3 regions of the Erwinia sp. genome follow, and region 3 is predicted to be linked to each of the others. Evidence: predicted binding sites of a transcription regulator. Region 3 holds the regulator's gene; each other region holds the start of a gene.
The links. Region 3 encodes CRP, which controls carbon source genes, mostly activating them, when cyclic AMP is high. Its sites were predicted from a motif close to ATGTGANNNNNNTCACAT; they were not measured.

Region 1: the regulator CRP is predicted to act here: its motif matches at 7,739-7,756, upstream of pth (aminoacyl-tRNA hydrolase).
Region 2: the regulator CRP is predicted to act here: its motif matches at 7,155-7,172, upstream of glpT (glycerol-3-phosphate transporter).

Annotation. Positions count from the first base shown of each region.
Region 1 is NZ_DALZCD010000098.1:2,068-12,421, forward strand. Features, by position in the region: gene ychF (redox-regulated ATPase YchF) at 1-1,063, opposite strand, end outside; gene RTK32_RS09855 (SulP family inorganic anion transporter) at 1,403-2,884, shown strand; gene RTK32_RS09860 (EAL domain-containing protein) at 3,019-3,660, shown strand; gene RTK32_RS09865 (molecular chaperone HscC) at 3,866-5,563, shown strand; gene RTK32_RS09870 (J domain-containing protein) at 5,563-6,921, shown strand; gene pth (aminoacyl-tRNA hydrolase) at 6,983-7,567, opposite strand; gene ychH (stress-induced protein YchH) at 7,829-8,110, shown strand; gene prs (ribose-phosphate diphosphokinase) at 8,206-9,153, opposite strand; gene ispE (4-(cytidine 5'-diphospho)-2-C-methyl-D-erythritol kinase) at 9,293-10,171, opposite strand; gene lolB (lipoprotein insertase outer membrane protein LolB) at 10,168-10,354, opposite strand, start outside.
Region 2 is NZ_DALZCD010000009.1:10,158-21,455, reverse strand. Features, by position in the region: gene udp (uridine phosphorylase) at 1-485, opposite strand, end outside; gene RTK32_RS01555 (hypothetical protein) at 572-721, shown strand; gene RTK32_RS01550 (dienelactone hydrolase family protein) at 754-1,581, shown strand; partial or broken gene metE (5-methyltetrahydropteroyltriglutamate--homocysteine S-methyltransferase) at 1,766-4,035, opposite strand; gene metR (HTH-type transcriptional regulator MetR) at 4,171-5,112, shown strand; gene RTK32_RS01535 (DUF1456 family protein) at 5,266-5,745, shown strand; gene RTK32_RS01530 (carboxylate/amino acid/amine transporter) at 6,187-7,038, opposite strand; gene glpT (glycerol-3-phosphate transporter) at 7,371-8,714, shown strand; gene glpQ (glycerophosphodiester phosphodiesterase) at 8,711-9,757, shown strand; gene yigL (sugar/pyridoxal phosphate phosphatase YigL) at 9,797-10,597, opposite strand; gene pldB (lysophospholipase L2) at 10,647-11,298, opposite strand, start outside.
Region 3 is NZ_DALZCD010000191.1:1,020-8,424, reverse strand. Features, by position in the region: partial or broken gene RTK32_RS14985 (phosphoribulokinase) at 1-64, shown strand, start outside; gene RTK32_RS14980 (OsmC family protein) at 61-462, opposite strand; gene crp (cAMP-activated global transcriptional regulator CRP) at 767-1,399, shown strand; gene RTK32_RS14970 (YccS/YhfK family putative transporter) at 1,456-3,531, shown strand; gene RTK32_RS14965 (aspartate aminotransferase family protein) at 3,649-4,866, opposite strand; gene RTK32_RS14960 (aminodeoxychorismate synthase component II) at 4,951-5,526, opposite strand; gene RTK32_RS14955 (putative adenosine monophosphate-protein transferase Fic) at 5,559-6,119, opposite strand; gene ppiA (peptidylprolyl isomerase A) at 6,192-6,764, opposite strand; gene tsgA (MFS transporter TsgA) at 7,031-7,405, shown strand, end outside.

The DNA of each region.
Region 1 (10,354 bases), on a different contig from region 3:
CGCCATCTTTCACAATGTACTCTTTACCTTCAGAACGCATTTTCCCGGCTTCTTTCGCGCCCTGTTCACCTTTATAGGCGATGAAATCTTCATAGGCGATGGTCTGAGCGCGGATAAAGCCTTTCTCAAAGTCGGTATGGATCTTACCGGCGGCCTGCGGAGCCGTTGCGCCTACAGGAATGGTCCAGGCACGCACTTCTTTCACGCCAGCGGTGAAATAGGTTTGCAGGTTCAGTAGAGAGTAACCGGCGCGGATCACGCGGTTCAGGCCAGGCTCTTCAATACCCAGCTCGGCCATAAACTCTTCGCGATCGGCATCTTCCAGCTCGGCGATATCGGATTCAACGGCGGCGCAAACCGGCACAACGATAGAACCTTCTTTAGCCGCGATCTCACGAACCTGATCCAGATACGGGTTATTTTCAAAGCCGTCTTCGTTAACGTTAGCGATATACATGGTCGGCTTCAGGGTCAGGAAGCTCAGGTAGCGGATGGCCGCTTTATCTTCTTCGCTCAGATCCAGCGAGCGCAGCATGCCGGCATTGGACAAATGCGGTAAACATTTTTCCAGCGCGGCCTGTTCAGCTTTCGCGTCTTTATCGCCGCCTTTGGCACGCTTCTGTACGCGTTGCAGCGCGCGTTCACAGGTATCAAGGTCAGAAAGCGCCAGTTCAGTGTTGATCACTTCAATATCGTCAGCCGGGTCAACTTTGTTGTTAACGTGGATGATATTGTCGTTTTCAAAACAGCGAACCACGTGACCGATCGCTTCGGTTTCGCGGATGTTGGTCAGAAACTGGTTGCCCAGACCTTCGCCTTTCGACGCGCCTTTTACCAGGCCCGCGATATCCACAAACTCCATGGTGGTTGGCAAAATGCGCTGTGGCTTGACGATCTCCGCCAGTTTATCGAGACGGGAATCGGGCATTGGCACCACGCCGGTATTCGGCTCAATGGTACAGAACGGGAAGTTTGCCGCTTCGATGCCCGCTTTGGTTAACGCATTGAACAGTGTGGATTTCCCGACGTTAGGCAGGCCCACAATACCGCATTTGAATCCCATGTTTGAATCACCTTAATTAATTGCAGAGGAAGAAATCTTCCCCGGTAAGCTGGTTAGCACAAGTTTTTGCGCATTATACACGTAATTATCGCCTGGATGGCGGGGATTTCTACCCGCGCGAGGGAGAAGGGGGTTGAGATCCTGCTCACGTTTTCACATACTGACAATCTTTAACAACAGACGGAGAACGCCGCAGATGCACTGCTTCCTGCTTACGCCACCCTGAAATCTCCCTGCCAGGCAACGTCTGTTGCGCTTCTCGTCTTCCTGACGAGGTCAAACTGTGTCCCAAAATGGCGGCGCGGTAATCACCTGCATTTAATAAAAACGGAAATCTGTATGTTCAAACTGAGCAACCTCAGGGCTGCCGACGTCAAAAATGACGTGCTGGCGGGCGCTGTTGTCTCTGTGGCCCTTATTCCGGAAGCCACGGCCTTTTCTTTGCTGGCCGGTTTGTCACCGACAATCGGTCTGCATACCGCCTTTATCCTTGGCCTGATCACCGCGCTGTTCGGCGGCAAACCGGGGATGATCTCCGGCGCGGCAGGCTCAATCGTGGTGGTGCTGGTTAGTCTTATTCAGACTCACGGCTACGAATATGTGCTGCTGGCGACGATTTTTGCCGGGCTGATCCAGCTGGCGATTGGCCTTTTCCGCCTGGGGAAATTTATCCGCCTGGTGCCGCAGCCGGCTATCTATGGTTTTGTTAATGGTCTGGCTATCGTTATCGCGCTGGCGCAGCTTCCGATGATTAAAAATCAGGGGCCGCTTATGTATGGCCTGGTGGCGCTGGCCATGCTGATCGTCTGGCTGTTTCCTAAATTGACTAAAGTCATTCCCGGTTCTCTGGCGGCCCTGATCGCCATCAGCGCGATTGCGATAGGCTTTGGGCTGGATACCAAACGGGTAGGGGATTTAGCTGATATCTCCGGCACGCTACCCTTCTTCCATTTGCCGGAAGCGCCCCTAAGCCTGGCCACCCTGAAAATTGTGCTGCCTTATTCGGTCATTATCGCGCTGGTGGGGCTGATAGAATCGCTGTTAACGCTGGCCGTACTGGATGAAATGGGCAGTAAAAAAGGCAACGGGAATAAAGAGTGTGTGGCGCAGGGCATCGGCAACACGCTGTGCGGCTTTTTTGGCAGCTTTGCCGGCTGTGCGATGATTGGGCAATCAATCATTAACTTCACTTCCGGTGGGCGGGGGCGGATCTCAAACCTGGTGGGTGCAGTCCTGCTGATCCTGTTTGTTGTTAGCCTGTCAAAATATATCGCCCTGCTGCCGGTAGCGGCGCTGGCGGGCATTATGTTTGTGGTGTGTATCAACACCTTTGAGTGGAGTTCTTTGCGCCGCCTTAAGCGAATGCCTAAGCCCGATGCAGTGATAATGATTGCCGTCACAGTGGTCACTATCTATACCGATCTGGCGATGGCGGTCATTTTTGGCGTGATTATCTCCGCACTGGTTTTTGCCTGGCAGCATGCCCGTATCAGCATACTGGACCAGGAAGAAGGTGAAGATCGGAAAACCTATCGGCTGGAAGGCCCGCTGTTTTTCGCCTCCGTCGCCAGTTTCCAGGAGCTGTTTACGCCAGCAAAAGATCCGCAGGAAGTCGTCATTGACTTTGCGCGTACGCGGGTGATGGATTCCAGCGGCGTCGAGGCTATCGATAAACTGACCGCCCGTTATCTGGCGGAGGGCAAAAGCGTCAGGCTGCGGCATCTTAGTGAAGATTGCATCAGCCTGTTAAAACAGGCAGGGCCTTTCTGTAGTCACGAGCTGGATGCGCCTGATTATAAAGTTGCGGCCGACGGTGACTAAAGCATAAAGCTAAGGCTGGTCCTGCCGATATATATAAAATCGCCATGCTTGCCGGTAAGTTAGATGAAATCACTGGTTTTTGGCGATAAGACAAATATAATCACTGGCAGGACGTCCTGAGCTGGCTATAAAGTATGATAAATAACTATTGTTACGTTCCAATTCATTCTCTTAGCGGCGAGCTGATTGCGCTTGAGCTTACCGTTTTACCACACCAGAACGCACCACAAACCGGGGACGCCGAGAGCCGATTATTGGATCAGCTGTTAACGGTAGAACGCTATGCGGATTATTTTCAGCAACATGGACTGCTGTGCTGCCTGACCATCGATTTTCCGCTGGCCCGCGCGGTAACGGAATCGCCTTTTATTCACCAAATTCTTAACCAGCTGCCTTTCCTGCGGCTAAAGCTTTCCGAAGATTTTCCCAACCTGCACGACGGCCCTAATAACCCGCTGCTGCGGGCGCTGACCGATCAGCTGAATATCTTATGGCTGGGGGATCTGGGCGCAGGCGATGCCAACCTGAATGCGCTGCAGTCGAAGATGTTTGAAGTCGTTAAGTTGGACAGGCAGTTTTATCTCGACAATGTCAGACGCCCATTTTTTAATGTGTTGATTGCTCATATTCGTCGCTATACCAACCGTGTGCTGGTAGGCGGCGTAGAAAATGCCGGGCAGCTGGATAAGCTGTTGTCCAATAAAGTCTGGGGCGTACAGGGGTATTATGCTCAAAGCATGGAGCTGGGTGCGCTGGACGGGACCGAAGGGAGATAATAACGAGTCACTGTCGGAAATGAATAGCCATCTGACATACTTTTTCGTTTGTTCCGTAAAAGACTTTATTGTGAGCCTTTTGATCCTGGCAGGGCGTCTGGATAACAGGTACCCGCTATTTAAATGAATAAAAGCGTTATTCCTTAGTAACAAAAATTGTCTTATCTGTAATTGAATGCTTTCCACAGGGAAGTGAGGACAACTCATGTTAATTAATTATGTCATGGGAATTGATCTTGGCACCACTAACAGCGCAGTTTGCCTCTGGAAAGAGGGTGAGGCTGTTTTAATTCCCAATCAATGGGGCGAGGTATTAACCCCCTCCGTTGTCGGCCTGGATGAGCAGGCTAATCTTATTATTGGCCGTACAGCGCGCGATCGGCTGCAAACGCATCCTGGGCTAACGCAGGCGAGTTTTAAGCGTTATATGGGCACTGAGGTCCTGCTTACGCTTGGCTCAAGACAATTTCGTGCTGAAGAGTTGTCGGCATTATTGTTACGCCAGCTTAAAGAGGATGCGGAAAACTGGCTTGGACAAAAATTGACGCGCGCCGTTATTACCGTGCCAGCCTATTTCAATGATGTACAGCGTCGGGCAGTTAAAAATGCAGCCAGACTGGCTGGCCTGGACGTTATGCGCCTGCTTAATGAACCCACCGCCGCCTCGCTCGCTTTTGGCCTGCTGGAAAATCGTGAGCAGAAATACCTCACCTTCGATCTTGGCGGCGGAACATTTGACGTCTCCGTTATTGATATGTTTGAGGGGGTGGTGGAGGTCCGCGCCAGCAGCGGCGATATCCGGCTTGGCGGCGATGATTTTTCACAGGCGATTGTACAGTGGATGCTAAGCCAGCATCCCGAACTGAAAACTTCGCCGCCAGGACTGGCAGCCGAGCTGCTGGCAAAAGCGGAAACCATGAAGCAAACGCTGAGTCACGCTGCTGAGGCGGAAGCTTCGCTGGAATGGCAAGGTCGACGGTGGAACTGGACGTTGACGGAGGGGCAACTGGCGGCCTGTTGCCAACCGCTGCTGATGCGTTTGCAGCATCCGATACAGCAGGCTTTACACGATGCACGTTTTTCCCTTCAGGATCTTGACCACATATTGCTGGTGGGCGGCGCAACGCGTATGCCGCTTGTCCGGCAAACTGTTGCACGACTTTTTGGGCGTTTCCCACGCCACGATCTCCATCCTGACGAAGCCGTTGCGCTCGGCGCGGGCATACAGGCCGGAATGGTCATGGCCGATGCGGCTGTCGAAGACATTATTCTTACCGACGTGATGCCTTTTTCTTTGGGTATCGAGGTAATTAAACGCCACGGCAATCAGATTGAGCCCGGCTTTTTCCTGCCGCTTATTGAGCGCAATACCTTTTTACCGGTAAGCAAAAGCCAGACGGTGAACACGGTTAGCGATAATCAGCCGTCTATCCTGCTGAAGATATATCAGGGAGAAGGGCGCAGAGTACAGGATAACGTCTTTCTGGGCGAAATGAGTATTAATGTGCCGCCCCGACCGGCAGGTGAATTAACCGTTGATGTGCGTTTTACCTATACGCTGGATGGCCTGCTTGAAGTGGAATGCCGCTATGACGGTAGCCCGATGACAGCCCGGATGGTAATAGAAAAAGTGCCGGGGCAGATGAGCGAAGAGCAAATCACCGCCAGCTTACAGATGCTTGCCGGCATCAAACAGCCTCCCCGCGAACGCTATGAAAATCGCGAACTGCTCGCCCGCTGCGCACGCTTATATGAACGCTTACTTGGCGATGAGCGTGCATGGATAGATCGACTGACTACCGAGTTTGAACAGGCGCTGGAAAGTCAGGATCCTCGCCGTATTGCCTCATCGAAAGAAAATGCCGAACGCTTTCTGCAGCAGTATGCAGAGGATGCGCTGTAATGGGCATCTGGCAGACGCTTGAGTTATCACCCACGAGTGATGAAGGTGAGATTCGCCGCGCATATGCCCGCCAGTTAAAAAAGCATCGTCCGGATAGCGATCCTGAGGGTTACCAACGCCTGCGGGAAGCGTTTGATGAGGCAAAGCAGTGGGCGCGGGCTGACATCGTTAATGATGAGTACATCAGTGCTGACGTTTCACCGCTGGTGCGGCAGAAGAGCGAACCTGAACCTCTTTTACAGGCGCGTGAAGTCGCCAACAGCTTTACCGTTGAAGAAACAGGCTCCCTTCCTGAAGCCGGTTTACTCTACAGCGAAGAGGCGCTGCATAAACTGGCGTACCAGCTGGTAAACACAGAAATGACAGGCATTATTATGATGAATCTCCTGTCACAGAAAGTGTTCAAAGCGGGGAGCCTGCAGCAGCAGCAACTTTTCCATCAACATCTTGCGGCCGCGTTGGCAGAGACGCCGGGTTTGACCGAGGGTTTACTCGACCGCATCAGCGGCCTGCTGGGATGGGGAATGGACGAGTACGATTACAGCCATATTATTCCCTCTCCCATTCAGCAGGCGCTGCAGGAACAACTGCGCGAAACGCAAATCAACCGGGCATGGAAAGAGATGGAGGCAGAAGAGAAGCACGGTATGCTGCTTAACAGGGCAGCGATTCGTCTGCTTAAGAGCAAGGGCGAAAAGGTGCCCTTCTGGATACGTCTGATACCCGGTTTGCTTACCCTTCTGGCGCGCCATGCAAACTCGCTGATGCACTATTATCCGGAAATTGTTCCCCGGCTGAATCAGCCGATGCTGCATTTTCTGAGGCAACCTCGTGCCACGCTCAGCTGGCAGGGGATTTTTTTGCTGGTATTCTGGGCGTTAGTCTTTAATGCGGTTATCCCTCTTTCGGGGATCAATGCGACCGTCAGCACTATCGCTGTTGCGACAGTGATGTTTTATCTTTATATCAATGACGCCGTAATGCTGGGTCTTCACAGCAGGCCGAAATGGGCAAAATGGTTTCTCTTTACCGAATTTATTTTCTCGCTGATGGCGATCCAGTTATTTTTTGGCGGGCTGTTCTTTGCCGCCATTGTGGGCATACCGCCTTCAGGACCCGGCGCAGTCGTGCTGGTTGCACTGCTTGCGATACTGATACTGTCTATAATTTTTTGGGCGGCATGGCCACAAAACACCCCTTTTATACGCTGCCCGGGCAAGGTGATGAGCCGAATCTTTGCCAGTCCCTGGGCGCTAATAGAATGGATGGATTTCTCATGGTTTTCGGCTGTCTGGGTGCTACTTTGCCTGGCCGTCTTCGTGCTGACTGGCGTAGAACTGCTTAAGCTCTTTGCTTAACAAGGTGAGAGGGTATGCAGCTGGTTGAGCGAGCTTACCTCCTCAGCCAGCCGCCAGCACCTTAACCCTTAAAACTGTGCAGCCGGTTCATCGCTTTCAGCCTGTCTTCCTTCAGCCAGACCTCGGTACAGCGCGCCGCTTCGTCAATAGCGTTGTCGATCAGCGTCTGCTCTGCCGCCTGTGGCTTGCCTAACACAAATCCCACGACCTTGTTGCGATCGCCCGGATGACCGATGCCAATGCGCAGACGGTGGAAGTTCAGGTTGTTACCCAGCTTGCTGATAATATCTTTAAGGCCGTTATGGCCACCGTGGCCGCCGCCCTGTTTAAATTTTGCCACGCCCGGCGGCAAATCCAGCTCGTCGTGCGCCACCAGGATCTCTTCCGGGGCGATACGGTAGAAAGTTGCCATGGCCGCTACGGCTTTACCGCTCAGGTTCATAAAGGTTGTCGGCACCAGCAGCCTGACATCTTCGCCGCCAATATTCAGCCGGGCGGTGTAGCCGTAAAATTTGCTCTCTTCTTTTAACGGCTGATTATGTCGTTGAGCCAGTAAATCCACATACCAGGCGCCTGCGTTATGGCGCGTGGCGGCATATTCCGCGCCGGGATTGGCAAGGCCGACAATCAGTTTAATGCTGCTCACTTATCTGTTTTCCTAAAAAGGCTGCATCAGGGAAGGGCGCTAGTGTACTAAGAGCGACGGCAGAACTCAAAAGTGCGCGCTGAATCACAATAGTTGAACAAGGTGATAATACTATTTCTATAGAAAAATCAGGGAAGTGTACGTAAAGATATGTCAAACTTTTAGCAGTACTTGTGATCTGCCCCGCAACGAATCGCTCAGCCATTGCATAAACTTATGGTACTAACCACACAGGAATGCACTGGCTTCTGGAGGCGACAAATGAAACGCAGACACGCTAATTTAACCGGTAATGCCCTGATGGTCATCGGTATGGCGGTCATGGTAACCGGCATTGGCTATGCCGTCCTGAATCAACTGCCGCAACTGCAGCTGCCCTCGCTGCTGGTCAACGGCGCTATTTTTGCCATCTTTATTGGCGCACTGATGTGGCTGGTGGGCGCGCGCATCAGCGGCCGCGAAAAAATAACCGATCACTATTATTGGGTGCGTCATTACGGTGACAAGCGCTGTCGTCGCGCATCCGGCCATGGCCACCACTGACGGCGGGCGGCAAAAACAAAAAAAGCGGGACAGAAAATCTGTCCCGCTTTTTATTGAGTAACTGCTGCCTGCGCAGCGGTCACCCTGCAGATCAATTAGTGCTCAAACATCGCAGAGATAGACTCTTCGTTACTGATGCGGCGAATCGCTTCAGCCAACATGCCGGAGAGCGTTAACGTCCGCACGTTCGGCAGGGCCTTGATCTCTTCCGGCAGCGGAATGGTGTCGCAAACCACCACTTCGTCAATCACGGAATGACGCAGGTTTTCCACGGCGTTGCCGGAGAAAATAGGGTGAGTGGCATAAGCGAATACACGCTTCGCACCACGCTCCTTCAGGGCCTCAGCGGCTTTACACAGCGTGCCGCCGGTATCAATCATGTCATCAACCAGCACGCAATCACGGCCCGCCACGTCACCGATGATGTGCATCACCTGTGAAACGTTAGCGCGTGGACGACGTTTGTCGATGATAGCCATATCGGTATCGTTCAGCAGTTTGGCGATAGCGCGGGCGCGCACCACGCCGCCGATGTCCGGGGAGACGACGATAGGGTTTTCCAGACCGATTTGCAGCATATCTTCCAGCAGGATTGGGCTGCCGAAAACGTTATCAACCGGGACATCAAAGAAGCCCTGAATCTGTTCAGCATGCAGATCCACAGTCAGAACGCGGTCAACACCAACGCTGGAAAGGAAATCCGCAACGACTTTGGCCGTAATAGGGACACGAGCGGAACGCACGCGGCGGTCCTGGCGGGCATAGCCAAAGTAGGGAATAACAGCAGTAATACGACCAGCGGAAGCGCGGCGCAGGGCATCCACCATTACAACCAGTTCCATCAGGTTATCGTTGGTAGGGGCACAGGTGGACTGGATGATGAAAATATCACCACCGCGTACATTTTCATTGATTTGTACGCTCACTTCACCATCACTGAAACGACCGACGGCGGCGTCGCCCAGGCTAGTGTAAAGGCGGTTGGCAATACGTTGTGCTAGTTCCGGGGTGGCGTTACCAGCAAAAAGCTTCATATCAGGCACGAGAAGAACCTCAGGCTTTGCGTCCAGAGAATGAACATCTGCGTCAGCGGCACTGGGCGGTATACCGCTGACGGGTCCATACGGGTGTAATCGAGCGCCGCGCCGCTTCAGGAACAGGGTGAAGCGGTCGCAACAGCTCTTATTGCTCGGAAAGGTAGCGGTGCAGCGGCGAAACGTTAACGCCTCGCGCAACAAAGCCCTGCCACTTTTTCAAAGCAAGCTCAGCCACCTGACGAGCAGCGGGCTCGGTGTCAAATTCAGCGAACACGCAAGCGCCGGTTCCGGTCAGGCGCGACGGCGCGTATTCTAGCAGCCAGGAAACGAGCTGTTCAACCTCGCGAAAACGTTTTCTTACTACTGGCTCACAATCATTACGGTAAATATCCGTTAATAACTGGCTGATTTCCCTTACTGGCGTGTCGCGGATCAGCGCCGGATCGTTAAACACGACCGGCGTGGAGACGTGCACGCCAGGGTGGATCACCAGATACCATTTTTCTGCCGGGTCGACCGGCGTCAGCGTTTCGCCAACGCCCTGAGCAAAGGCGGCAAAGCCGTGAACAAAGACCGGCACGTCAGCGCCAAGCTGCAGGCCCAGCGCGGCCAGCTGCTCAAAGCTGAAGCCGGTTTGCCAGTAATGATTAAGGGCTACCAGCACGGTCGCAGCATCCGAAGACCCGCCACCAAGCCCGCCGCCCATCGGCAGCCGTTTTTCGATAGCGATCGACGCGCCTGCCTGTTCCGGCAGGACGCCCTGTTGCCTGGCGCTGTCCTGCAATAACCTGGCGGCGCGGACGATCAAGTTTTCCTCGTCCGGCACGCCGTCAACCGGGGTCAGCAGGGTAATCTTACCGCTACTGTCCGGCTGAATGCTTAATGTATCGCCATAATCCAGAAACTGAAACAGCGTTTGCAGTTCATGGTAGCCGTCAGGACGACGGCCGGTAATATAGAGGAATAAATTAAGTTTAGCGGGCGCGGGCCACTTAGCGATCGCTGACTCAGCTACTGCCGTCATTTTACCGTCCAGCCGTCCATTTTCAGCTTGATGCGCTGATCGCCTTCGTGCAGCTCCATGTTAACCGGCAGAGCAGGCTGCTGCTTGTTGTCATAAGCCTGATACGTCACCGTCCACTGCTGGCCGTCACGGCTGTAGTTGACTTCGCGCAGGCGGTACTGGTCATCCAGCTTGTAGTCGGTC
Region 2 (11,298 bases), on a different contig from region 3:
AAGGTGTCGGAAGAGGCGGTAATACCGATGTGCGTGGTCGCGCCAAGCGCTTTTGCCGCTTCTACCAGCGCGGTAGTGCAGGTGAAATCGGCAACGGCCGGGAACTCCAGCGGCGCAAAGTGCAGGCTCGCCCCGTCCAGACGCACGGAACCTGTGGTCACAAGCACATCACCCACGTTAATCCCTGGCTGGATAGCGCCGGTAGTCCCCACGCGCAGGAAAGTGCGGATGCCCAGCTGAGCCAGCTCTTCTACCGCGATAGAAGTGGAAGGGCCACCAATTCCGGTTGAGCAGACGATAATGGCCTTGCCGTCGATATCGGCGCGCCACGTAGTGAATTCGCGGTGCGACGCCAGCTGAACCGGATTATCCATCAGCGCGGCAATCTTTTTAACGCGCTCGGGGTCGCCTGGCACAATGGCAAGAGTGGCGCCCTGAAGGTCGGATTTGGTTAAACCCAGGTGAAAAACGTCTGATTGTGCCATGACTGTATCCTGTAATAAAAAAGCGATGAGGCGCTTACAGTAGCGCAATGCTGAATGAATTTATGTGAGTGAATTCACCTTGGGTAATGAAAGTTACATTCGTAACGCTGCAAACCGTGATTGAAATCACACAAAAAGACTTTTCCGCACGAAACGCGCTGTCAGAAACCAACGACCCCGTCAAAGATGACAGGCTGACCTTTACCCGATCGAAACGTAATCCTGGCTATAGTTAGCTGATTGCGCTACTGCATGTATGGAGAGGACAATGAAAAGCGACGATAATCCGACTCAAACACTGAGCAATAAGGGATTCGCTCCTGCGGTATCACCTGCCGCATCGACCACCCTCATTACCGACAGCGCCGATATCGTTTGCGGCGAAACGTCAATTCCGACGCAGGGCGAGAACATGCCCGCTTTCCACGCCAGACCTCGCCATGCCGACGGCCCGCTGCCGGTCGTGCTGGTGGTGCAGGAAATTTTTGGCGTGCATGAACATATTCGCGATATTTGTAGACGCCTGGCGACAGAAGGCTATCTGGCCGTCGCCCCCGAGCTTTATTTCCGCGAGGGCGATCCTGACGAGTACAATGATATCCCCACGCTGTTTAAAGAGCTGGTCAGCAAGGTTCCGGATAGTCAGGTACTGGCCGATCTGGATCACGTAGCTAACTGGGCGTCGCGACATGGCGGCGACATGCGCAATATGGCGATTACCGGCTTTTGCTGGGGCGGCCGCATAACCTGGCTTTACGCTGCGCATAATCCTCAGCTGAAAGCGGGTGTCGCCTGGTACGGCAAGCTGGTAGGGGATAAAACGTTGCAGCAGCAAAAGCATCCTGTGGACGTTGCGGTTGATATTAACGCACCGGTACTGGGGCTTTACGGCGCGCTCGACGAGAGCATTCCGCAGGAGAGCGTGGAAACCATGCGTCAGGCACTGCGGGCGGCCAACGCTAACTCGGAAATCGTGGTTTATCCCGAGGCCGGTCACGCTTTTAACGCCGATTATCGTCCCAGCTACCATGAAGAATCGGCCAAAGATGGCTGGCAGCGTATGCTGACCTGGTTCAAACAGCACGGCGTCAGCTAACGCAGAAGGCATCGCCTGCGGCCCGCCCTGACCGGCGGGCTTTTTTATGCCGCTTCTGCTTAGGGTGCCTCATCGTCTGCGATAAATGATGCCCCAGGAAACAAAGCATTCTCCATTTGGAAAGGCCAAATACCGCCGGGTAGCAAAAAAGGGACGCACGAGCGCCCCAGCACCCCTACAGAAATCAGACGGTGGCCTTGCGCAAATGACGGGCGGCTTCCACCATGTTAGCCAGCGCCTGTCGGGTTTCTGGCCAGCCGCGCGTTTTCAGACCACAGTCCGGGTTCACCCACAGGCGCTCTACCGGCACACGCTTCGCCGCTTTCAGCAACAGCGCCTCTATCCACTCCACGCTCGGCACGTTCGGTGAGTGAATATCGTAAACGCCCGGGCCGATTTCGTTCGGGTAATCAAATTCCTCAAACGATTCCAGCAGTTCCATATCAGAACGTGAGGTTTCAATAGTGATCACGTCCGCATCCAGCGCGGCAATGGACGCCATGATGTCGTTAAATTCGCAATAGCACATATGAGTGTGGATTTGGGTCGCGTCCTGCGCCACGGCGGCAGTCAGGCGAAACGCTTCCACGGCCCATTCCAGCCAGGCAGCCCAGCCTGACTGGCGCAGCGGCAGCCCTTCACGTAGCGCCGGTTCATCGATCTGAATAATGCCGATACCGGCTTTTTGCAGATCGTCCACTTCGTCCCGCAGAGCCAGCGCGATCTGCTTAGCGAGGGTTTCACGCGGCACGTCCTCACGAGGGAACGACCAGCAAAGGATTGTGACCGGGCCGGTCAACATGCCTTTACCGGCTTGTCGGTCAGCGACTGCGCATATTTTGCCCATTCGACGGTAATGGCTTTTGGACGGCTTACGTCGCCAACAATGATCGGCGGCTTTACGCAGCGGGAGCCATAGCTCTGTACCCAGCCATTTTGCGTAAAGGCAAAACCGTCCAGGTTTTCACCAAAGTATTCCACCATGTCGTTGCGCTCGGCTTCCCCGTGGACCAGCACGTCCAGCCCCAGCCGCTCCTGTTCCGCAATCGCCTGTTTAATATGTTCAGCGATGCCGGTACGGTAGTTTCTTCTGTCCACCCGCCCCTGCCGGAAATCCAGACGCAGGCTGCGGATTTCGGCAGTCTGCGGGAAAGAACCAATCGTGGTGGTTGGCCAGATGGGCAGTCGGAAGCGCTGGCGCTGGGCTTGCGCACGCGCTATATAGGGGCTTTCACGCTCGCTGTCCTGAGCAGTAATAGCGGCGAGACGTTTGCTCACGGCATCGCTATGTACGCGAGCAGAGTTACGACGAGCGCGTATTGGCGCACTCCAGGCTTCCAGCAACTGCGCATTGTTCTGGTTTAACGCGGCACTCAGCAAAGCCAGTTCATGGCATTTCTGCAGCGCGAAAGCGAACCAGCTTTTCGTCTCCTCGTCCAGACGGGTTTCGGTGCTTAAATCAATGGGACTGTGCAGCAATGAGCAGGAAGTGCCGATCCATAACCGCTGACGTTTGCTGACCAGCGTCTGTAGACGCGAAAACCAGCTGCTGAGATCGGCGCGCCAGACATTGCGGCCGTTGATCACACCAACGGAAAGCAGCCAGTCGGCCGGTACTTTGGCATTAAGCACCGCGATATCATCTTTTCCGTGCACCAGATCGACATGCAGTCCCTGCACCGGCAGCTTAACGATTGTGTCCAGACTGGTGCTAACGCTTTCAAAATAGGTTGTCAGCAACAGTTTGGTTTGCCCTTCCAGCGCCTCGTAGGCCGGTTTAAAAGCGTTCAGCCAGGCCTGCGGCAGCTCCAATACCAGCGCTGGCTCATCAATCTGTACCCATTCGATATCGCGCTTCGCCAGTTCGCTCAAAACCTGCTGATACACCGGCAGAATATCTTTTAACAGGCTAAGGCGGTCGAACGGCTCGCCTTTGACTTTGCCCAGCCATAAATAAGTGACCGGCCCAAGCAGCACTGGCTTCACTTTATGGCCCAGCGCCTGTGCTTCATCCACTTCGTCCAGGATTTGCGTCCAGTTAAGCGTAAACTGCTGGCCTTTGGTGAACTCCGGTACCATATAGTGATAATTAGTATTAAACCATTTGGTCATTTCGGCCGCAGCCGCAGGCTCGCCGGTTGGCGCACGGCCACGTCCCAGACGGAATAACGTATCCAGATCGACAGAGCCATCTTTATTTTGATGGCGGGCGGGCACGTTGCCCAGCAGCAGACTGGTGGTCAGCACATGATCGTACCAGGCAAAATCGCCAACGGGCACCAAGTCTACTCCGGCCTGTTTCTGTTGCTCCCAGTGGCGCGCGCGCAGCTCGCGACCTGTGGCCAACAGGGCTTCCTGGGGTATCTTGCCTGCCCAATAGCTTTCCTGCGCCTTTTTCAGTTCCCGGTGCAACCCAACACGGGGGAAGCCGAGCGTATGGTTTAAAATAGTCATCAATGCGTTCCTCAGTTACCGCCCGCCGTTGTGGCAATCGGGGTTTTAGACGTCCAGATGTTTACACATCTATAATCCGCAGGTACTGTATTGACCACAAGCGCAAATTGTTCACTGTCGATGTGAAGGACTCTCATGATCGAACTCAAACACCTGCGAACGCTGCAAGCGCTGCGCAACAGCGGTTCGCTGGCCGCCGCCGCCGCTCAGCTTCATCAGACGCAGTCGGCCCTGTCCCATCAGTTCAGCGATTTAGAGCAGCGCCTGGGGTTCCGCCTGTTTGTGCGTAAAAGCCAGCCGCTGCGCTTTACGCCGCAGGGTGAAATTTTGCTGCAGCTTGCCGAGCAGGTACTACCGCAGATCCAGCATGCGTTACAGGCGTGCCACGAACCGCATCAGGCCACGCTACGTATCGCTATTGAGTGCCACAGCTGTATTCAATGGCTGACGCCAGCGCTGAATAATTTTCGCCAGAGCTGGCCACAAGTGGTTATGGACTTTAAGTCCGGGGTAACTTTCGATCCTCAGCCCGCGCTTCAACAGGGTGAACTGGATGTGGTGTTGACGTCCGATATTTTGCCGCGCAGCGGGCTGTTCTATTCGCCGATGTTTGATTTTGAGGTGCGGCTGGTGCTGGCGCCCGATCATCCGCTGGCACAGGTTGACCATATTTCTCCTGCCGATCTGGCCAGCGAAGTGCTGATGATTTATCCGGTGCAGCGCCAGCGCCTGGATATCTGGCGCCATTTTTTGCAGCCTGCAGGCGTCAGCCCGGCGTTAAAAAACGTGGACAATACGCTGTTATTGATTCAGATGGTGTCGGCAGGTATGGGTATTGCCGCCCTGCCACACTGGGTGGTGGAGAGCTTCGAGCACCAGGGGCTGGTTGTCACCAAAACGCTGGGACAGGGCTTATGGAGCCGTTTATACGCCGCCGTGCGCGATGGCGAACAGCGTCAGGCGGTAGTGGAAGCCTTTATCCGTTCTGCCCGACAGCACGCCTGCGAGCACCTGCCGCTGGTCAGAGATGCGTCCGCACCCGGCACGCCGCTACCGATTTCCCTGAGCCACTCCTGAGCGCCCCGTCCCGACTGGCGCTTACTTTTGCGCGGCGTTGCAGCCGCACTCGTGTCATACACGGGCTGCACGCCTTTTTGCTAACGGTATTCCTTTATCCAGCGCCATTTGTCTCTATAATGCGGCCAACGATCCTGAACCCATGAGATTTTTATGACCAATAATGACGTTTTGCGCAGTGTGCGCTACATGCTGAGCCTGAGCGATGCTCAGATGGTGGGCATCCTGGCGCTGGCGGAAAGTGAAGTCAGCGAAGCGGAAATGCAAAGCTTCCTGAAAAAAGAAGATGAAGCGGGCTTTCGCGCCTGTCCGGACGTGCTAATGGGCTATTTCCTGAACGGATTGATTTTCCAACGCCGTGGCAAAAGCGAAGAGGCGCCAGCCCCTTCTATCGAACGCAAGATGACGAATAATATTATTATTAAAAAACTGCGCATCGCTTTCGATTTAAAAACGACGGATATTATCGACGTCCTTAAAACGGTTGACTTTGCTGTAGGCCAGTCTGAAATTGGCGCTATTTTCCGTAAGCCGGGTCATAAAAACTATCGTGAATGCGGCGATCAGATTTTAAGGAATTTCCTGAAAGGGATGACGATAAAATTACGCCCTGCCCCGGCGAAAAAAGCTTAAAGCGTGTGCAGCCTCCGGGCTGCCTGCCAGCAAGTGTGCTCACGATAATGTCTCCCCTCTTCTTCCCGACAGCTTAAATCCACCCTCATAATATCTATCCGGCATTTACGCACTGTAAATACGTAAGTCATGAAAAAGCATTTATTATGAGAAAACTTGATAATAATGAAGTCGACTTTATTAGCGGCACGGGCAAAATTCAGGCTGCCACCGTAATTATTTCCAGCTCGCCCTCCACTTTTGTAAAATAGTTCTGCTGTCAGGCAGGGGCTAAACCGACGAACGGGTAAGGAGAGCAAAAGCAGAGACGGGCCGCGTATTGGTAAATACGATTGAGAAAAATATTAAGCTGCCGATGAGTAAAATAGCGACCTTGCAGGATTGATAACCGGCTAAACAGCCACGTTAAGCAGGACGTGATATACCCTGCTTAACGTTATGTTATTTCCGGATCACCCAGTGCCGGTGCACCCACAGCGACGCGAAAATCACCGCCGCGCCGACGATAAAGCTCGGCCAGTGCGGCTGCTGCTGCCAGATAGCCAGGTTAACCAGCAAGCCCGCCGGCACGTGCATGTTATTCATAATGCCCAGCGTGCCGGCATCAACCTGTGTCGCACCATAGTTCCACATAAAGTAGCCTAACCCGGAGGCCACTACCCCAAGCCAGATCAGAATGCTCCATTGCAGCGTCGTGGTCGGCAGCTTTTGTGGATTCCCCCACAGGCACCAGGCGATAACGGCGATCAGCGCCGCGCCCATATAGAACCAGGAAAAAGCAACGTGCTGCGGCATCGGCCGCGTTTCCTGCAGGCGCTTGTAGCCCACCATCCCCACGGCAAAACAAATATTGGCCAGCTGTACCAGCAGCAGGCCAAACCAGAAGTGGTCGCTGACTTTGTCATAACGAATGATCGCCGCACCGGCCACGGCCAGCAGCGCACTCAGCGCATAGCCGGGACGAATACCGCGTCCACTCATCAGATCATAAATCAGGGTGATATAGAGCGGCGTCATAACCGTAAACAGCAGCAGCTCAGAAACGCTAAGGTAGAGATAAGCCTCAAAGCTGAACAGATACATGATGCCCAGCTGGAGCGCGCCTACGGCCATATAAAGCAGCAGCGTGGACGGGCGGTAACCGCGCCAGCGTAGAAAAGGCAGGAAAACCACGGCGGCCAGCAGCAGGCGGACCAACACGGAAAAGACGCTGTCTACCTGACCAGCCAGATATTCGCCAATAAGGCTGAAGGAAAAGGCCCACAGGACAGTGGTTATTATCAATAAGATCACGATAAAAACTCAATAGTAAAAAGTGGGCACAGTGTAGCGAAATCACCCTGACGACGGGAAAATATCTGGTTTACATCTGCTCATTAAGTGCGCAACCCAATATGGGCGGCCAAATTAAGTGAAACGGCTCACACTCTTTTCAACCGTTACCAAAAGCATTAAGAGAAGCGTGCCGCATAAATCATCTTACTGTCATAAAAATGTAACATTTGAGTTCTCTTTCACAGCGAAGCCGCCTTTTTTCTTTTAGGCTCTGTCCGCGACATCTCATAGCTATTATCGGTTGCTCCATCACGCAAAAAAGCAAATATAAATTGCCATCGGAGGCTCTTATGTTATCTGTCTTTAAACCTGCGGCGCATCGAACGCGCGTCAACACCAGTGAGATCGACCCGCTTTATCGGAAATTACGCTGGCAGATATTTTTTGGCATTTTCTTCGGTTATGCAGCCTATTACTTGGTTCGGAAAAACTTTGCCCTGGCAATACCTTCACTCATCGAACAGGGGTTTTCACGAGGCGACCTGGGCTTTGCGCTTTCAGGTATTTCCATCGCTTATGGTTTTTCTAAATTTATTATGGGTTCCGTTTCTGACCGCTCTAATCCACGCTACTTTTTGCCCGCGGGATTAATTCTGGCCGCGCTGGTCATGCTATTTATGGGGTTCGTTCCCTGGGCCACCTCCAGCATTGCCGTCATGTTTGTGCTGCTGTTTGTATGCGGCTGGTTTCAGGGCATGGGCTGGCCGCCCTGTGGGCGTACCATGGTGCACTGGTGGTCACACAAGGAGCGCGGCGGCATTGTTTCCGTCTGGAACTGCGCGCACAACGTCGGGGGCGGCCTGCCTCCGCTGCTGTTTTTGCTGGGGATGTACTGGTTTAACGACTGGAAAGCGTCCTTCTATATGCCTGCTTTCGCCGCCATCCTGGTAGCCGTCATCGCCTTTGCGCTCATGCGTGATACGCCGCAGTCCTGCGGCTTGCCGCCCATAGAAGAGTATAAAAACGATTATCCGCCTGATTACGATAAGAGCCAGGAAGAGGAACTGACTGCCAAACAAATTTTCATGCAGTACGTATTACCCAACCGGCTGCTTTGGTATATCGCGCTGGCTAACGTTTTTGTTTACCTGTTGCGCTACGGCATTCTCGACTGGTCGCCCACCTATTTAAAAGAGGTGAAGCACTTTACGCTGGATAAATCTTCCTGGGCCTACTTTCTTTATGAGTATGCCGGTATCCCCGGCACGCTGCTGTGCGGCTGGATGTCCGACAAGGTATTTAAAGGAAATCGTGGCGCGACGGGCGTCTTCTTTATGCTGCTGGTAACGCTGGCGACGATAGTGTACTGGCTGAACCCGCCCGGCAATCCGGCTGTGGATATGGGCTGCATGATCGTGATTGGCTTCCTGATTTATGGGCCAGTTATGCTGATTGGGCTGCATGCTCTGGAGCTGGCTCCGAAGAAGGCAGCGGGAACGGCGGCGGGCTTTACTGGCCTGTTCGGCTATCTCGGCGGCTCGGTGGCCGCCAGCGCTATCGTAGGCTACACCGTAGATTATTTCGGCTGGGACGGCGGCTTTATCGTCATGATCGGCGGCGGCGTGCTGGCCGTTGTCCTGCTGGTCATCACCATGTTGAGCGAACACAAGCACGGGAAAGGAGCAACGCAATGAAAAAGCTGATAAGCATGCTGCTGCTGAGCGCTTCACTTAGCGCCACAGCTGCGGACACGCATAAAATCGTTATTGCCCATCGCGGCGCCAGTGGCTACCTGCCAGAACATACTCTTCCCGCCAAAGCGATGGCTTACGCCCAGGGATCCGATTTCCTCGAGCAGGATCTGGTGATGACACGCGACGATCAACTGGTGGTGCTGCACGATCATTATCTGGATCGCGTGACGGATGTAGCGGAGCGTTACCCCGATCGTGCCAGAAAGGATGGACGTTACTACGCCATCGACTTCACGCTGGCCGAAATCAAAGGGCTCCATTTTACTGAAGGCTTTACGCTGAAAGACGGTAAAAAAGTGCAGACTTATCCACAGCGCTTTCCCGCAGGCAAATCGGACTTCCACGTGCACACCTTTGCTGAAGAAATTGAGTTTATTCAGGGCCTGAATCACTCGACCGGCAAAAATATCGGCCTTTATACCGAAATCAAATCGCCCTGGTTCCATCGTCAGGAGGGTAAGGATATTTCGGCAAAAGTACTGGATGTGCTTAAGCAGTATGGCTATGCCTCGAAAAGCGACAATGTCTATCTGCAATGCTTTGACTATAACGAAATCAAGCGCATTAAGACGGAACTGGAACCGCAGAGGGGCATGAACCTTAAGCTGGTACAGCTGATTACCGAAACGGACTCGAAAGAGACGCAGGAGCAGCAAAACGGTAAATGGGTCAATTACAGCTATGACTGGATGCTGCAGCCCGGCGCGATGAAAACGCTGGCCCGCTATGTAGACGGTGTCGGTCCTGACTACCACATGCTGGTTGCTGAGGAGTCGACCAAAGGTGTAATTCACTTTACGCCGCTGGTAAAAGAGGCACATCAGAACGGATTGGTGGTGCACCCTTATACCGTACGGGCCGATCGGCTGCCTGACTGGGTGACTAGCGTTGACGAGCTTTACGACGCGCTTTATTACCAGGCGGGCGTAGACGGTCTCTTTACTGACTTCCCGGACAAGGCCGTACACTTTCTGAACCGATAAACATGGCCGCCTCTGTGCCAGAGGCGGCTTTTGTCAGCTTCAGACGTTATAGAGTTTGCGCAGATAGTTCGGCACCGCGTTATCCGCGTTGGTGCCGATCACTTCCAGTTCCGGCAGCAGATCCTTCAGGCGCTGGTGCGAGTTGCTCATGATGCAGCCTTTGCCCGCCATGTTCAGCATCTCTTTGTCGTTCATGCCGTCGCCAAAAGAGATGCACTCTTCCAGCGTAAAGCCCAGCAGGCCGGAAACCGCATCCAGCGCGTGGCCTTTGGAAACGCCGCCCGCCATCACTTCCAGACAGGTCGGCAGCGAGAAGCTGACGTTGACGCGATCGCCCCAGCGCGCCATCAGCGCTTCTTCCAGCGGGACGAGCAGTTCCGGCTTAGCGCAGGTAAAGAACACTTTGCTGATGCCGTCGGTTGGCAGCGAATCCGGCTGATAGGTCTGGTAGTTAAAATCAGACTCGCGGAAAAAATCCATTTCCTCCGGGCGATGGCGGTTAAGGAACCACTCTTCATCGCGATAGACGTTGGTATAGATATCCGGGTGGCTGTGATGCAGGGCAAAAAGTTCACGAGCGATATCTTCTTCCAGGTTGTGGCTGAAGATCAGCTCGCCTGCGGTATTGTGCACGCGTGCGCCGTTCGAAGTAATCATATAGGCATCAATACCGAGGCTGTCGCGCATCTGTCCGACATCAATGTGATGACGACCGGTAGCGAACACAAAATGAATGCCCTTCTGCGTCAGCAGCTGGAGCGTTTCACGGGCGAAAGCGGATAAACGGTGATCCGGCGACAGCAGCGTGCCGTCGAGATCGGAAGCAACAATCGGGTACATAAAACCTCTGTCAATGGTGAGATACGGTTGCTATATCTGAGCAGTAATATCAGGGATGCCGGGCAAAAAATGCCGTAATGGCCTCCAGCGCTTCGGCACGCATACTGTCTTTTTCAAACAAGATCTCATGACGCGCACCTGCGATAGTCAGCGGGCCCTCGCAAGGGTTTCCCGCCGCTTTCATGGCCTGATAAAAGAGATCCTGCGCGCGGTTATCCACCACTTTTTCCGCGCCGGCCTGTAACAGCAGCAGCGGTGTTTTAATCTCTTTTGCCTGAGCCAGAATGTTTTTTCCGGCCAGAATCCCTTCTCTGACCCAATGATAAGTCGGCCCACCAACACGCAATGCCGGATCGTCGGCGTAAAAGCGCAGATTACGCCGATACCGCTCGCGGCTGTGGGTCAGCTGGTTCATACCAAACGGCCTCGGCTGCCACTGGCCAGTGCCTGCCGCATAGCCGTCGCGCACCAGCGGGCGTTTTTCCGCCCAGTTCAAAATACAGTGCGTCATCCACAGCGGCATCGGCAGAAAAATACCGAACATCGGTGCGGCCAGCGCCACAGCGTTAAAGGCCAGCGGTTGCCGGGCCAGCATCAGCGTCAGGATCGCGCCGCCCATCGAATGCGCCAGCGCATAACGATGCTGGTAATGGCGGCGGTGGATCGCGTTCAGATAAAGCGTTTCCAGATCTTCGACATAG
Region 3 (7,405 bases):
GGCGATGGAGCTGATTATGGGCCCGCTGGTCAAGCGACTGATGGAAGGTAAAGCTATCCATTAACACACCGCCGTATAGCTATGGGTAAGGGTAACGCCTTTGCCCAACATCAGCGCAATTGGGCAATATTTTTCGACCGCCAGACTGACCGCGCGCGCCAGCGCCTTGTCCGTCAGCCCGCTACCGCTGACGATAAAATGCAGGTTGATATGGGTAAACAACTGCGGCGGCTTCTCACGCCGGGCTGACGTTAGCTTTACCTCACAGTTCTCCACGGTAAACCGTCCTTTTTGCAGAATGGCCACCACTTCGGCCGCGCTGCAGCCGCCCGCCGCCATCAGCAGCATTTCCATCGGGCTGGGGGCTTTATCGCCCGCGTTACCGTCCATCACGACCTGATGACCCGATGAGGATCCTCCCAAAAAGGTCAGCCCTTCCACCCATTTTATGCTCGCCTGCATAACAAACTCCTCTAATTCATTCAGTTAAGCCGCGGTCGGTTTAAGGTCACTAAACAGCATAGCGGCAGATTTAGCGCTATGCTGAAGCGAGACAACAGAAGACACCCATGCAAAGCTGTGCTACAAACAAGGCTGTATTTCGTCAGTACTCTACAGACCAGACGAAACGGGACGACATAACGAGCCCGGCACTCAACAGAGAGCCGAATAACTTTCCTGCATGGGAAGCGCTTGACTATTTCAACGCCTGTCAGGGAACTCTGCCCCTGTATTTAGGCACGATAACAACAGAGGATAACAGCGAATGGTTCTCGGCAAACCGCAAACAGACCCGACACTTGAATGGTTCCTGTCACATTGCCATATTCATAAGTATCCATCCAAAAGCACGCTGATCCACCAGGGTGAGAAAGCAGAAACCCTTTACTACATCGTCAAAGGCGCGGTAGCGGTGCTCATCAAGGATGAAGAAGGCAAGGAGATGATCCTTTCTTACCTTAACCAGGGCGATTTTATCGGTGAACTTGGCCTGTTTGAAGAAGGTCAGGAGCGCAGCGCCTGGGTGCGGGCGAAAACAGCCTGCGAAGTGGCAGAAATCTCCTATAAGAAGTTTCGTCAGCTGATCCAGGTTAACCCGGAGATCCTGATGCGCCTCTCTTCACAGATGGCACGTCGTCTTCAGGTGACCTCTGAGAAAGTGGGCAATTTAGCTTTCCTCGATGTGACAGGTCGCATCGCGCAAACGCTGTTGAATCTGGCTAAGCAGCCGGATGCCATGACTCACCCGGATGGAATGCAGATTAAAATCACCCGCCAGGAAATTGGCCAAATCGTCGGCTGCTCGCGCGAAACCGTCGGCCGCATCCTGAAGATGCTGGAAGATCAGAACCTGATCTCCGCGCACGGTAAAACCATCGTGGTCTACGGCACACGCTAGCTACGCTGATTGTATGGCGCAATGCATGCATTGCGCCTTTCAGCGGATACAGAGCAATGTGGCGCCGACTCATCTACCATCCCGAAGTTAACTATGCCCTGCGGCAGACGCTGGTGCTTTGCCTGCCCGTTGCCGTCGGCTGGCTGCTGGGCAATCTGCAAAACGGCCTCCTGTTCTCGATGGTGCCCGCCTGCTGCAATATCGCCGGGCTGGACACGCCGCATAAACGCTTCTTTAAGCGTCTGCTGATCGGCGGCGGCCTTTTTGCCTTCAGCAGCTTTCTGTTGCAGTACCTGGGCAACTTAGCGGTCCCCCTGCCCGCCATCCTGTTTTCAATGGCTATGCTGCTGGGCGTGACCGGTGAAATCAGCCCGCTGCACGGCAGACTGCTGCCCGGCGCGCTGATCGCCGGTATCTTTACCCTGAGCCTCGCGGGCCGTATGCCTATCTGGCAGCCCCCTTCACTCTATATTCTGGGCACGGTTTGGTATGGCCTTTTTAACTGGTTTTGGTTCTGGCTATGGAAAGAGCAGCCGATGCGGGAAACGCTCAGCCTGCTTTATCGCGAGCTGGCCGACTACTGCGAAGCGAAATATAGCCTGCTGACCCAGCTTGCGGATGCGGAGAAAACGCTGCCGCCGCTGCTGGCGCGCCAGCAAAAAGCGGTCGATCTGATTAATACCTGCTATCAGCAAATGCACATGCTGGCCGCCAGCAACGATAACCACCACAAGCGGCTGATCCGCGCTTTTCAGGTTGCGCTGGATTTGCAGGAGCACATTGCTGTCAGCCTGCACCAGCCGGAAGAAGTGCAAAAGCTGGTAGCGCAGAGCCGTGCCGAGGCGGTGATCCGCTGGAACGCGCAGACCATCGCCGCCAGACTGCGCGAACTGGCGGACGATATTCTTTATCATCGTCTGCCGGCCCGGTTCAGCATGGATAAGCCGCTGCAGGCGCTGGAGAAAATCGCCCGGCAGCATCCTGCCAATCCGGTCGGCAACTTTTGCGCCTGGCACTTCAGCCGCATCGCCCGCGTATTACGGACACAACGCCCGCTTTATCAGCGGGATTTAATGGCGGACCGCCAGAAGCGGCTGCCGCTGCTCTCCGCTATACGAAGCTATCTGTCGCTGAAATCGGCCGCGTTACGTACCGCCGCCAGATTTGCGGTCATGCTGGCTTTTGCCAGCACGCTGGCGCTGTTCTTTAATCTGCCTAAACCTTACTGGCTGCTGATGACGATAATGTTTGTTAGCCAGAACGGCTACAGCGCGACAAGGGTGCGCATTCAGCACCGTGCGTTAGGCACGCTGGGCGGGCTGATTGTGGCCGCGCTAACGCTGCGCTTTCAGGTACCGGAATCGGCCGTCCTGCTGATTATGCTGACGCTGACGCTGGCGGGCTATCTGGTTATCCGCAAATACTACGGGCTGGCGACAATAGGTTTTACCGTAACGGCGGTTTACACGCTTCAGCTGCTGTCGTTGAACGGTGCCGACTTCCTGCTGCCGCGCCTGTTGGACACGCTAATGGGCTGCCTGATTGCCTTTGGCGGCATGATCTGGCTGTGGCCGCAGTGGCAAAGTGGCCTGCTACGCCAGAACGCGCACGACGCGCTGGAAACCTATCAGGAAGCGTTACAAAAATTGTTGGGCGACGAAGAGAGCCCGCAGAAGCTCGCCTGGCAGCGTATGCGTGTTAACCAGGCGCATAATGCACTCTTTAACTCGCTAAATCAGGCGATGCAGGAACCGGGTTTCGACGCGCGTTATCTGACCGACATGAAGCTGTGGGTCACGCACAGTCAGTTTATCGTTGAGCATATCAACGCCATGACCATTCTGGCGCGTGAACATACCATGCTGACGCCACAGCTGGCTGAGCGCTATCTGCAAGCCTGCGAGATTGCCCTACAGCGTTGCCAGCAGCGTCTGGAGTATGACGGCCCCGATTCCGGCAGCAGCGTGCTGGAGGTGGACATTCCCCTTCAGGGAGCAACGACGGTGATGGAGCGACATATAAAGCGGATCCTGGAGCATCTTGCCGTCATGCACACCCTTTCTTCGCTGGCATGGAGCAGTCGCCCTCATCATGGACGCTGGCTGTCGCGCCGCTTAAGGAAATCGGCGTAAGGACGTTAACAAGCGGGAGCGTGCTACAGAACAGGACAAGGGCGTGATGCAAGGCAGGTGAGCAATGGGAACAATGCCGGGCAGAGGCCGAAAGCGCAAGGCTTCCGGCCTGACAACTTAAGCCAGCATTTTTTTCACGGCGGTGGCAAAGCGGTTCATGCCCTCTTCAATATCGGCCGGCTCAATGACCAGCGACGGCGCAAAGCGGATCACGTCCGTTCCGGCATTCAGGATCATTACGCCTTCTGCCGCCGCCGCGTTCAACATATCGCGGGCCTTGCCGGCATGCTGTGGCTTCAGCGCCGCGCCAATCAGCAGGCCTTTACCCCGAATATCGCTGAACAGATCCAGCTGTGCATCCAGCGCTTTCAGCGCGGCAACAAATTGTTCACGGCGCGCTTCCACCCCATTCAACACTTCCGGCGTATTGATGATATCCAGCGCGGCTTCCGCCACCGCACAAGCCAGCGGGTTGCCACCGTAGGTGGTGCCGTGCACACCCGGCGCCATCACGGAGGCGATCTCATTGGTGGTCAGCATGGCGCTAACCGGGAAGCCGCCGCCCAGCGCTTTGGCGGTAGATAAAATATCGGGCTTTATGCCGTAATGCTCATACGCAAAGAGCTTGCCGCTGCGGCCCATACCACTTTGCACTTCATCCAGCACCAGCAGCGCCTGATGCTTGTCGCACAGTTCGCGTAGCCCCTGCATAAATTCCTGAGTAGCCGGTACCACGCCGCCCTCGCCCTGAATGGGTTCCACTACAATCGCGCAGGTGTGGTCATCAATAACCGCTTTTACCGCGTTAAGATCGTTAAACGGCACGTGGATAATATCGGCCGGTTTAGGGCCAAAGCCGTCGGAATATTTTGGCTGGCCACCGACGGAAACGGTGAACAGCGTACGACCGTGGAAGGCATTGTGAAACGCGATAATTTTGCTTTTAAAAGGCGAATGGCGTTTGGTGGCGTAATAACGAGCCAGCTTAAACGCCGCCTCGTTGGCTTCCGCGCCCGAGTTAGCGAAGAACACGCGTTCAGCGAAGGTGGCAGCAATCAGTTTGCTGGCCAGGCGCAGCGCGGGCTCATTGGTGAAGACGTTACTGGTGTGCCAGAGGGTTTCACCCTGCGTTTTCAGCGCTTCCACCAGTGCCGGATGGCAGTGGCCCAGCGCGGTAACAGCGATACCGCCGGAAAAGTCGACGTACTCTTTGCCCTGCTGATCCCAAACGCGGCTGCCTTTTCCCTTTACGGGTACAAACTGTGCTGGTGCATAAACAGGCAAAATTACTTCGTCAAATGTCGAGCGAGTTACCGCTAATTTATCCGCTGCCATTGCCAACCTCATTTTTTAACGTTACAGAGATGTGAAATTATAATCATAAAATATGCATAAAAAATCACTTTAAGGCAACTGAATTTATTGCCTGAGGAAATTTTGCAGCAGCTCATGCCCCTGCTCACTGAGGATACTTTCTGGATGAAACTGCACGCCTTCCAGCGGCAAAGAACGATGGCGCAGGCCCATAATTTCATCCCTCTCCCCGTCACGCAGCGACCAGGCGGTCACTTCAAAGTCGGCGGGCAGCGAGGCGGCCTCAACGATTAACGAATGATAGCGTGTCACCTGTAGCGGATGGTTCAGGCCGGAAAAGACGCCACTGTTATTATGCTCAATCAGTGAGGTTTTACCGTGCATTACCTCACGCGCCTGAACAATACGTGCGCCAAAAGCTTGTGCAATCGCCTGATGGCCCAAACAGACCCCCAGCACGGGAATCTTCCCGGCAAAGGTTCGGATAGCCTCCAGTGAGATACCGGCTTCGTCAGGCGTGCACGGGCCTGGGGAGATGACCAGCCGCTCCGGTTTCAACTCGCTTATCTGCTCCAGCGTCAGTTCGTCGTTACGCCTGACGTGCACCTCTGCGCCCGCTTCACAAAAATACTGGTAAAGGTTCCAGGTAAAAGAGTCATAGTTATCAATCAGTAGCAGCATACTGGCTCCGAAAAAAAAGACACGGCGTTATTCTACGCGTTTTCGTCACGCTCGCTGATGACTTTGCCGAAAGCGGCGGCCAGCAGCGATAAGTCCCCTGCCAGGCTCGCCTTAACGGCAGCCTGCCAGCGGTCACTGTCGATCCGGTTCCACTGAATATCGCAACCGGCGTGAATAACCAGCTGTTCAAAGAAAAGGCGCTGGGCGCGCCCGTTACCGCGCAAAAAAGGGTGCAGAACGGTCAGCTCGCAATAGTACCAGGCAAGCCTTTCTGCCATCTGTTCCAGCGGCAAATCGGCCAGGCCATTCTCTTCTTCCAGCGCCTGCATCAGCGCGTTGCCCTCTTTCTCAATATATTCAAAATGACAGCAGGGCGTATCGCCGATGGCGATATCGACTTCGCGCAGCTCGCCTGCGTCTTCGAGCACATCCTGAAAAAGGGCGCGATGCATAGCGCGCAGATGCGGCAGGCCCGGATTGCGTGCCCCCAATTCAGGCAGAGAACCCGTTAACAAAAAGCTCGCCAGGAAATTGGTTGGCAAACGCTGCTGCCAGAAGGTATTTTTTTGTTTATCGGTGAGCTTTCTGGACATGAGATCTCCTTGAAGGGGTGATTGCTGCTAAAAGCTTAGCTGATTATCAGCAGCAATCTCCCGACCGGAGCGTTAAGGCAGGACTTTTGCGGAGAGGATCACGACAGGTTTAACCGGCACGTTCTGATAAGGCCCCACGTTTTGGGTAGGCACCTGAGCGATTTTATCCACCACTTCCTGACCTTTTACCACTTTGCCGAAAACGGCATAGCCGAAGTCACGCTGGCCGTGGTCCAGGAAAGCGTTGTCCGCTACATTGAGGAAAAACTGGCTGGTAGCACTGTCTTTATCGGCAGTACGAGCCATTGAAATGGTGCCGCGCTTGTTCAGCAGGCCATTATCCGCTTCGTTTTTAATCGGCGCGCTGGTGGGTTTTTGCTGCATATCAGCGGTAAAGCCGCCGCCCTGCACCATGAAGCCCGGGATCACGCGATGGAAAACGGTATTGTTGTAGAAGCCATTGTTGACGTAATCAACAAAGTTTTTCGTCGAGATTGGGGCCTTTTGATTATTGAGCTCCAGCTCAATATTGCCAGCAGAGGTCGTCAGCAGCACGTGCGCATCGCCTTTTGCCGCCAGAGCGGAAGCAGAAAGCGTGGATAACGCAAACACGGTGGCGACCGCTGTTAAAGTACGTTTTAACATAAAAAATTCCTTACTTGAGGGCGACAGGCCGAAAGTTGATTGTAAAGAGGCGCTTATCACCGCGCCAGCCTTTTACCTATTTTTACGTCGCCCTTATTAAAGCAAACGCTTTCGCAGCGTGAAAAACGGTGATATCCATCACGAACATCCTGAAATCTCCGGATAAAATTGCATTATTCATTTAAGCAGATCACGAATCCGGCTAAACTGCCCGCGCTTAGCGTGAGCGTTCTGCCTCACAATTCTTGACTCCACGGGCCACAACTATGACTAATCGCGATCGAATCGGGCTTACCTGGATCAGCTTTTTCTCTTATGCGCTAACCGGCGCGGTAGTAATCGTTACCGGTATGGTATTGGAGAATATCGCTGACTATTTTCATCTGCCAGTCGCGCAGATGAGCAACACCTTCACCTTCCTGAATGCCGGCATTTTAGCCGCCGTTTTTCTTAACGCCTGGCTGATGGAAATCATTCCTCTGCGTCGACAGCTGATTTTCGGCTTCGTGCTGATGGTGCTTGCGGTACTGGGGCTGATGACCAGCCACTCGCTGAGTGTTTTTTCGCTTTGCATGTTCGTGCTTGGCGTGGTTAGCGGCATCACCATGTCCATTGGTACTTTCCTTATCACCCATCTGTAT